Regions from separate parts of the Psychrosphaera ytuae genome, predicted to be linked through region 1. Evidence: predicted binding sites of a transcription regulator. Region 1 holds the regulator's gene; the other holds the start of a gene.
The links. Region 1 encodes FliA, which starts transcription of late flagellar genes. Its sites were predicted from a motif close to CTAAAGNTNNNNNNNNNNNNGCCGATA; they were not measured.
Positions count from the first base shown of each region.

Region 2: the regulator FliA is predicted to act here: its motif matches at 2,125-2,151, upstream of pomA (flagellar motor protein PomA).

Region 1 covers NZ_CP072110.1:3,153,072-3,157,057, reverse strand. Annotated here, with positions in the region: gene J1N51_RS13880 (chemotaxis protein CheA) at 1-816, opposite strand, end outside; gene J1N51_RS13875 (protein phosphatase CheZ) at 834-1,577, opposite strand; gene cheY (chemotaxis response regulator CheY) at 1,598-1,981, opposite strand; gene J1N51_RS13865 (RNA polymerase sigma factor FliA) at 2,056-2,778, opposite strand; gene J1N51_RS13860 (MinD/ParA family protein) at 2,789-3,643, opposite strand; gene flhF (flagellar biosynthesis protein FlhF) at 3,636-3,986, opposite strand, start outside.
Region 2 covers NZ_CP072110.1:1,136,904-1,140,889, reverse strand. Annotated here, with positions in the region: gene dxs (1-deoxy-D-xylulose-5-phosphate synthase) at 1-932, opposite strand, end outside; gene ispA ((2E,6E)-farnesyl diphosphate synthase) at 940-1,824, opposite strand; gene J1N51_RS05000 (exodeoxyribonuclease VII small subunit) at 1,831-2,073, opposite strand; gene pomA (flagellar motor protein PomA) at 2,318-3,079, shown strand; gene J1N51_RS04990 (flagellar motor protein MotB) at 3,082-3,986, shown strand, end outside.

The DNA.
Region 1 (3,986 bases):
TGCACCTTTTCCGTGAATCTCGTCAAGCAGAGATTCAAACTCGTCATCGGTAATTTCATCATCACCGCTGCTTGGTGGTGGTGTCGCGGCAGGCTTACTACTTGAGTCTTCCGTTTTAAATGAGCCTTTACCATGCAACTCATCTAACAGCGCTTCAAATTCATCATCACTGATTTCATCACTCGAGCTAGACGACGCCGCAGGTTCATTGCTTGAAGAGCTTGCAGGACCAGACTTACCATGAAGTTCATCGAGTAGTGCTTCAAATTCATCTTCAGTAATTTCGTCTACTGACTCAGAATCTGCTGCGCCTGCTCCATCAGTTGGTTCGGCACTAAAGTCTTCAAAGTCAAGAAATTCGTCGTCACCACCAGCATCCTCAACTGGTGCAGGTGTTTCTTCAGCAGCAGGAGCCTCATCTGCACTGGCAGGTTGGCAATAGCGGTGTAGAGCAGCGAGAAGTTCTGGGTCAGCAGGATCTGGTTGATCTCCTTGCTTAACTTGTTCAAACATCTCGTTGACGGTATCAAGAGCCTGTAAGATTACGTCCATCAATTCTGGCGTAACGCTTCGCTTTCCGGTTCGGAGTATATCGAAAACGTTTTCCGCACCGTGACAGGCATCAACTAAATTGGTTAATGCTAAGAAGCCCGCACCACCTTTAACAGTGTGAAAGCCTCGGAAAATTGAGTTTAACAAATCAGCATTTTCTGGATCATTTTCCAGTTCAACCAATTCTTCTGATAACAACTCCAGTATTTCAGCGGCTTCAATTAAGAAGTCCTGGAGTATCTCTTGATCCACGTCCAATGCCATTCGGCATCTCCCCTAATCTAAAAACCTAAACTAGATAACAGGTCATCCACTTCATCTTGGCTCGAAACCGCATCTTCACGAGTTTCTGCATCAATGATTGGACCCTCAGCACCGTTTTTATCGGCTGGTTTTTTCGCTTCATTAGTCGCAGTTGAACTTGGTTCACCAAATACCGTTAGTAGATGAATCAAACTTTCTTCAACTTCTTGCACAAGTTCGATTACTCGTTTAATCACCTGACCCGTTAGGTCTTGGAAGTCTTGTGCTAACAAAATTTCTGTCATTAGTGAGTGAATTTTTGCCGTATCTGTTTCAGCTTGTTGCATAAAGTCATTAATGCTATAGCACAGAGACTTAAATTCGCCCAATTCTATTTGTCGTTGCATTAGCTTTTCCCACTCGGGTTTTAGCCTCGCAACGTCACTATTTATTTTATCGGCTAAAGGTAAACTCGCATCGATCGCATCCATCGTTTTGTTTGCGGCCTCCTCCGTAATATTCATTACGTAGTTCAGGCGCTCTTTAGCATCAGGAATATAGTCCGTCGCCAAATTTGCGATCTTAGGATCGAGTTGAAAGTTACGTAACGAATCGTGGAGTTGACGAGTTAGCTTACCAACCTCATCAAAGAGTTCACGGTTCTCTTGATTTGTTAACCTTTTAACTATTTCGTTGGCAGACTCGTTTTCACCCGCTTCAAGCGCTGCCACCAGCGCTTTAGCGTCATCAAGACTAATCTGCGGAGTTGCCTTTGAAGACATATCGACTCCTTATGGCTAGATTATTCTAGACGTTCGAAAATTTTGTCCAGCTTGCCTTTCAAAGTCGCCGCAGTGAAAGGTTTAACGATATAGCCGTTTACGCCCGCTTGCGCAGCCGCAACGATCTGCTCTTTTTTCGCTTCCGCTGTAACCATCATGACAGGCATGTGTTTAAGTTTTTCGTCTTTACGAATCTCTCGTAGCAAGTCGATTCCTTGCATTCCCGGCATGTTCCAGTCTGTTACGACAAAGTCGAAATCACCGTTTTGAAGCATCGGTAATGCAGTGCTGCCGTCATCTGCTTCTGAAACATTTGTGAAGCCCAAATCGCGAAGCAGGTTTTTGATGATTCTTCTCATTGTTGAAAAGTCGTCAACAACAAGAATTTTCATATTCTTATCCAAAGCATCCTCCAGTGAGGTAAATTATTAAAATACAGTAATTATTATTAATAAAAATAACCAAGTTACAAGTTTATTTACTGCCAATCTTTCATTCTTGCCTTCAACCTCAACATTGCTTGGCTGTGAATTTGGCTAACTCGTGACTCACTTACATTCAATACCGAGCCTATCTCTCTTAAATTTAGCTCATCATCATAATAAAGCGACAAAATTAGTGCTTCTCGTTCAGGAAGCGACTTTATCATTTCTGCGAGATTGTGATAGAAGGCCGATTTTTCTAACTCTCCGTATGTCTCATCTGCGTCTTCATCAACGCCCCAAGACACCACATCTTCACTCACTCCAAGGTCCTCAATGCCTATGACCTTACCTGCGGCCGCGTCTTTAACCATGGAGTAATATTGATCGATTGGCATCTCAAGTGCCTTTGCGACTTCGGCATCTTTGACATCCCTACCGAGTTGAGATTCTAATTCGTTGATTTTGTCCGCTATAAGTCGAGCGTTTCTGTGGACCGAACGCGGTGTCCAATCCCCTTTTCTAATTTCGTCGAGCATAGCACCACGCACTCTGATCCCGGCAAAGGTCTCAAAACTTGCGCCTTTACTGTGATCAAAGTTTTTTGATGCCTCTATCAAACCAATCATGCCGGCTTGAATTAAGTCTTCAACTAGTACGCTGTCAGGCAGCCGAGCCGCCAAATGATGAGCAATCCTTTTTACTAGTACAGCGTGCTTTTCCACTGTGTCCGTCAGTGTTTGTTGAGCTTCGTAGGCTGATGCTACTTTATTGTTCAACAGTGACCTCTTAGTTGACAAGTTGCTCTAAAAAAAACTCTAAGTTACCAGACGCATGACTTGGCGCAGGCCACTTATTAATCTTAGCCGCCAGCGTTTTAAATGCGACAGCCGAAGGTGAGCGCGGAAAAGCATCAACAATTGCGCGTTGACGACGAACCGCTTTTCTCAAATTATCATCAAAAGGAATAATAGCAGTAAGTTCCAGGTTTACCTCTAAAAAGCGGTCGGTAACCAAGGTTAACTTTTTGAAAAGGTCTTGGCCTTCTTTGATAGTGCGAACCATGTTAGCAACGACTTTAAATTTGCTTACACCGTGGTCGCGATTAAGTACTTTGATTAGCGCGTATGCATCTGTGATCGAGGTAGGTTCGTCACAAACAACGACCAAAACTTCGTGAGACGCTCTTGAAAAGGATAAAACCATATCTGAAATACCCGCAGCAGTATCGACAATAAACACATCGACTGGGGTTTTCATTTCGCTAAACGCACGGATTAGTCCAGCGTGTTGGGCAGGAGATAATTCCACCATATCGATGGAGCCCGAGGTCGCCGGAACAATTTTTATACCGTGAGGACCTTCGACAAGAATATCGTCAAGTTCAGCCTCGCCAGATAAAACGTGGGATAAATTTTTATGAACACGCAAACCTAACATAACGTCACAGTTTGCTAGGCCCAAATCGGCGTCCAATACCAGTACATTTTGGCCAGATTGCGCCAGCGCTATCGCGGTGTTAAGTGAGACACTGGTCTTGCCAACACCGCCTTTTCCACCTGTTACTGCAACGACTTTTGTTTTTTTCGCTATCGACATATTTCGTAAACCGCTAGCTTGATCGAGAGTGTTATCACTAATCATACATGCCTACTGCTTTTGGCACTACCTTATTCTTTTTGTTAGAAACTTTTTGTTTAAGTTCATATAGCTGATTAGCTTTTTGCACAATTTTGTCGGCATTTGCAACCCTTATGTCCTCAGGCACTCGTTGACCGTTGGTTAAATAACCAATTGGTAAACGGTTGTGAATTGCAACACTAATCAACTCTCCTAAACTCAATGACTCATCTATTTTAGTAAAGATACAGCCAGATAGTGGAATTGTTTTAAAATGTTGCACACTTTCTTGCAAAACACTCATTTGTGACGTCGCGGATAATACGAGGTAATTTTTGATATTAACGCGAGAACGGGTCAATAGGTG
Region 2 (3,986 bases), 1.3 Mb from region 1:
TCGAACTTTGGTACCGCGTGGTATTTGATCGGATCGTTTTCCGCTGGCTCGTAGCCTTTACCTTTTTTGGTCACTATGTGTAAAAACTGCGGACCCTGCAGGTTTTTCATGTTGCGAAGTGTGTCGACCAATGCATTTACATCATGTCCGTCAATTGGACCAATATAATTAAACCCTAACTCTTCAAATATAGTCGATGGTACAACCATACCTTTGAGGTGTTCTTCTGCACGGCTTGCAAGCTCTTTGATTGGCGGAATACCACTTAATAACTTTTTGCCACTTTCTCTAAAAGTGGTGTAAAGGTTACCCGACAACAGTTTAGCCATATGAGTGTTTAGGGCACCGACATTTTCTGATATTGACATGTCGTTGTCATTCAAAATCACCAACATATCAGGCTTAATATCACCTGCGTGGTTCATGGCTTCAAACGCCATACCTGCCGTCATCGCACCGTCACCAATCACAGCACATACTTTTCGCGCTGGTTGTTCTGGATTTGCTTTTTTCTGTGCTTGCGCGGCAATAGCCATACCAAGAGCAGCACTGATTGACGTTGAAGAGTGACCGACACTTAGTGTGTCGTATTCGCTTTCTTCTCGCCATGGGAACGGATGCAACCCTTCCTTTTGACGAATCGTATGAATTTTATCAGCACGACCTGTAATGATTTTATGTGGGTAAGCCTGGTGGCCTACATCCCAGATTAATCGGTCGTAAGGAGTGTTGTAGACATAATGTAATGCGACGGTCAATTCGACCGTACCCAGTCCAGACGCAAAATGACCAGAGCTCTTGCTCACAGAATTAAGTAAATAGGCTCTTAATTCTTCACAGACAGACTGCAACTGCTCTTGTGGCAATTGTCTTAGTTCGGGTGGCAATAAAGCCTTTTGTAAATTCGGATAATCCGCGATGTTAACAGTCATAATGGTATTAATGATCTCTTTCAATAATATATTGCGCTAACTGAGCTAACTCGTCAGTGTCGTATGGCAATTTATCCAAAGCTGCGATTGCAGTCGCGATCAACGCCTTGGCTTTGTCTTTAGTTTGTTCTAATCCCATTAGTGCAGGATACGTGGTTTTGTTGGCATTCTCATCGGAACCCTGCGGCTTGCCTAAAGTAACAGTGTCAGAGGTGATATCTAAAACATCGTCCCAGACCTGAAATGCCAAGCCAATCGCATTTGCGTATTCAACAAGTAAAGCTAAATGCTCTTCTGTTGCGTTACCCGTTATAGCACCACATTGAACAGCTGCCGAGATGAGGGCCCCTGTTTTTAAACGGTGCATATTTTCTAACGAGGCTAAGTCAGAAAGAGAAGAGTCGGTACTCTGCAAATCAATACTCTGACCCGCACACATTTGATTTGCGGCATCTGCAATAACTTGCACTAATTTTAGCTGGTTTTGCGCAGAAACAGCCTCGAAGCTGTGTGATGTTAAGCTCGAAAACGCAAAAGATTGCAGAGTGTCACCGGCTAAAATGGCGGTTGCCTCATCGAACTTAACGTGGCAAGTAGGTTTGCCTCTGCGCAGTGCATCGTCATCCATAGCTGGTAAGTCATCGTGAATAAGACTGTAACTGTGGATAGCTTCGATAGCCGCTGCCGATGCATCTAAATCGTACTGAGACGCGCCAAATAGTTTGCCCGTTGCATACACTAAAAATGGTCTGAGTCGTTTGCCTCCAAGAAGCAAAGAGTACTCCATGGCTTCATTAAGCTTTGGATCAGCAATTTTCGCATTTTTGAGCTTTTTACTCAGGACCGCTTCAATGTGTTGCTTTACCTCAGCAACCTGATATTGAATTACCATCAATTTTTAACCTTGTTGCTCAGGTTCAGAAAATGACTGTAGTTCTAGATTGCCTTGCTTTTCCATTAGAATTTGAACCTTTTGCTCAGCCTCTTGCAAACGACTTTGGCTAAGTCGAGTCAACTCAATACCGCGTTCGAACAACTGTAAAGACTGTTGTAACTCTAGGTCTCCAGACTCTAGCTGTTGAACTATGTGTTCGAGTTCGCTCATCGCTGACTCAAAGGTAATGTTATTTTGCTCTGACATAAGTCTCTAATCGCTTCTGTTTCGCTTTTTAATTTGTACTATTTTTAATAGCTAAAAGGCTGCCAAAATTAGCCGGTAAAGGTAACTCAAAAGCGGTGGTTATTCAATTCGAATAGTCTAAAATGAAACTAAATCGAATAATAATCGAGCAGTTAAGTGCCTAAGTTACCGATAATATTTAAGTTGCGAGATTAACTGTCGATAATTACACTTAGTACAATATCTTATGCGCCGGGAGTGAAACGTGGATTTAGCGAGTATAGTGGGGATGATTGGAGCCATTGGCTTCATCGTATTGGCTATGATTTTGGGCGGCGGTATCGCCATGTTTGTCGACGTTCCTTCTATTGCAATCGTATTTGGTGGTTCGACTTTCGTACTCCTTTCTAACTACACCCTCCCACAATTTATCAGTGCCGGTAAAATTGCAGGTAAAGCGTTTTCTTTCAAAATCGAAACGCCCGAAGAACTTATCGAAAAAATTGTAGAGTTAGCTGATTCTGCCCGTAAAGGTGGATTTTTGGCTTTGGAAGAAGCAGAAATTGGTAATCCATTTTTACAAAAGGGTGTGGACTTGTTAGTCGACGGCCATGACGGCGAAGTGGTTAGGGCTACTTTGTCAAAAGATATCCAATTGACTACAGAGCGCCATGAAATGGGTGCGGGCATATTTAAAACCCTAGGCGATATAGCGCCAGCAATGGGTATGATTGGTACACTCGTAGGTCTCGTAGCCATGTTATCTAACATGGACGACCCTAAGTCGATTGGACCTGCAATGGCCGTAGCACTTCTGACAACTTTGTACGGTGCATTTTTGGCGAACGTTATCGCATTGCCAATGTCGCACAAGTTAGGGTTGCGCGTTGAAGAAGAAAAACTAAACCAAAGTCTTATTATGGATGGGGTGTTAGGTATTCAAGATGGCCAAAACCCTAAAGTCATTGAAGGTGTGCTTCGCAATTATCTCGCAGCATCAAAACGCGAAATTGATACTGAGGAATAATAATGGCTGAAGAAGAATGCCCAAAATGTCCTCCTGAAGGCCTCCCCGCGTGGATGGGGACCTTTGCGGATCTCATGTCGCTGTTAATGTGCTTTTTTGTATTGCTGTTATCTTTTGCAGAGATGGACGTTTTAAAGTTCAAACAAATTGCTGGGTCAATGAAGTTTGCATTTGGTGTTCAGAACAAGCTTGAAGTTAAAGACATTCCAAAGGGCACTTCAGTCATTGCACAAGAATTTAGACCGGGCCGTCCCGAGCCCACGCCGATAGAAATCATCCAACAGCAAACGATTGAAATTACTCAGCAAGTTCTCGAATTTGAAGAGGGTGAAGACGAGTCGGCAGGTGGTCGTCAGGAGCAAACTGCCGAAATGCGAGGTGGAATGAGTTCGGCTACTGCCGATGCTGAGTCTGAGTCCTCAGCAGAGTCTTCTTCAGAGCAAGAGGAAGTTAACGAACTTCTCAAAAAGATTGCTCAGCAGATGGAGCAAGAAATTATCGATGGCGCAATAGAACTTGAGTCACTTGGTCAACAGCTCATCATTAGAATAAGAGAAAACGGCTCGTTTCCGTCTGGCTCCGCATACTTGCAAGATCAATTCAAACCGATTATCCGTAAAGTCGCTTTGGTGTTAAATGATGTACCAGGTGAAATCACCGTCTCTGGACATACTGATGACATCAACGTAACCAATGAGTTGTTTACTAATAATTGGGACTTGTCTTCACAACGAGCGGTCGCCGTTGCGACAGAGATGGTTAAAACCCCAGGTTTTGATAAAAACCGAATTATTGTCGTAGGACATGCTGACACTCGACCATTAGTACCTAACACCACCAATGCAAATCGCCGTATCAATAGACGAGTAGAAGTGTCGATAATGCAAGGTAAAGCAAAAGAGTCTGA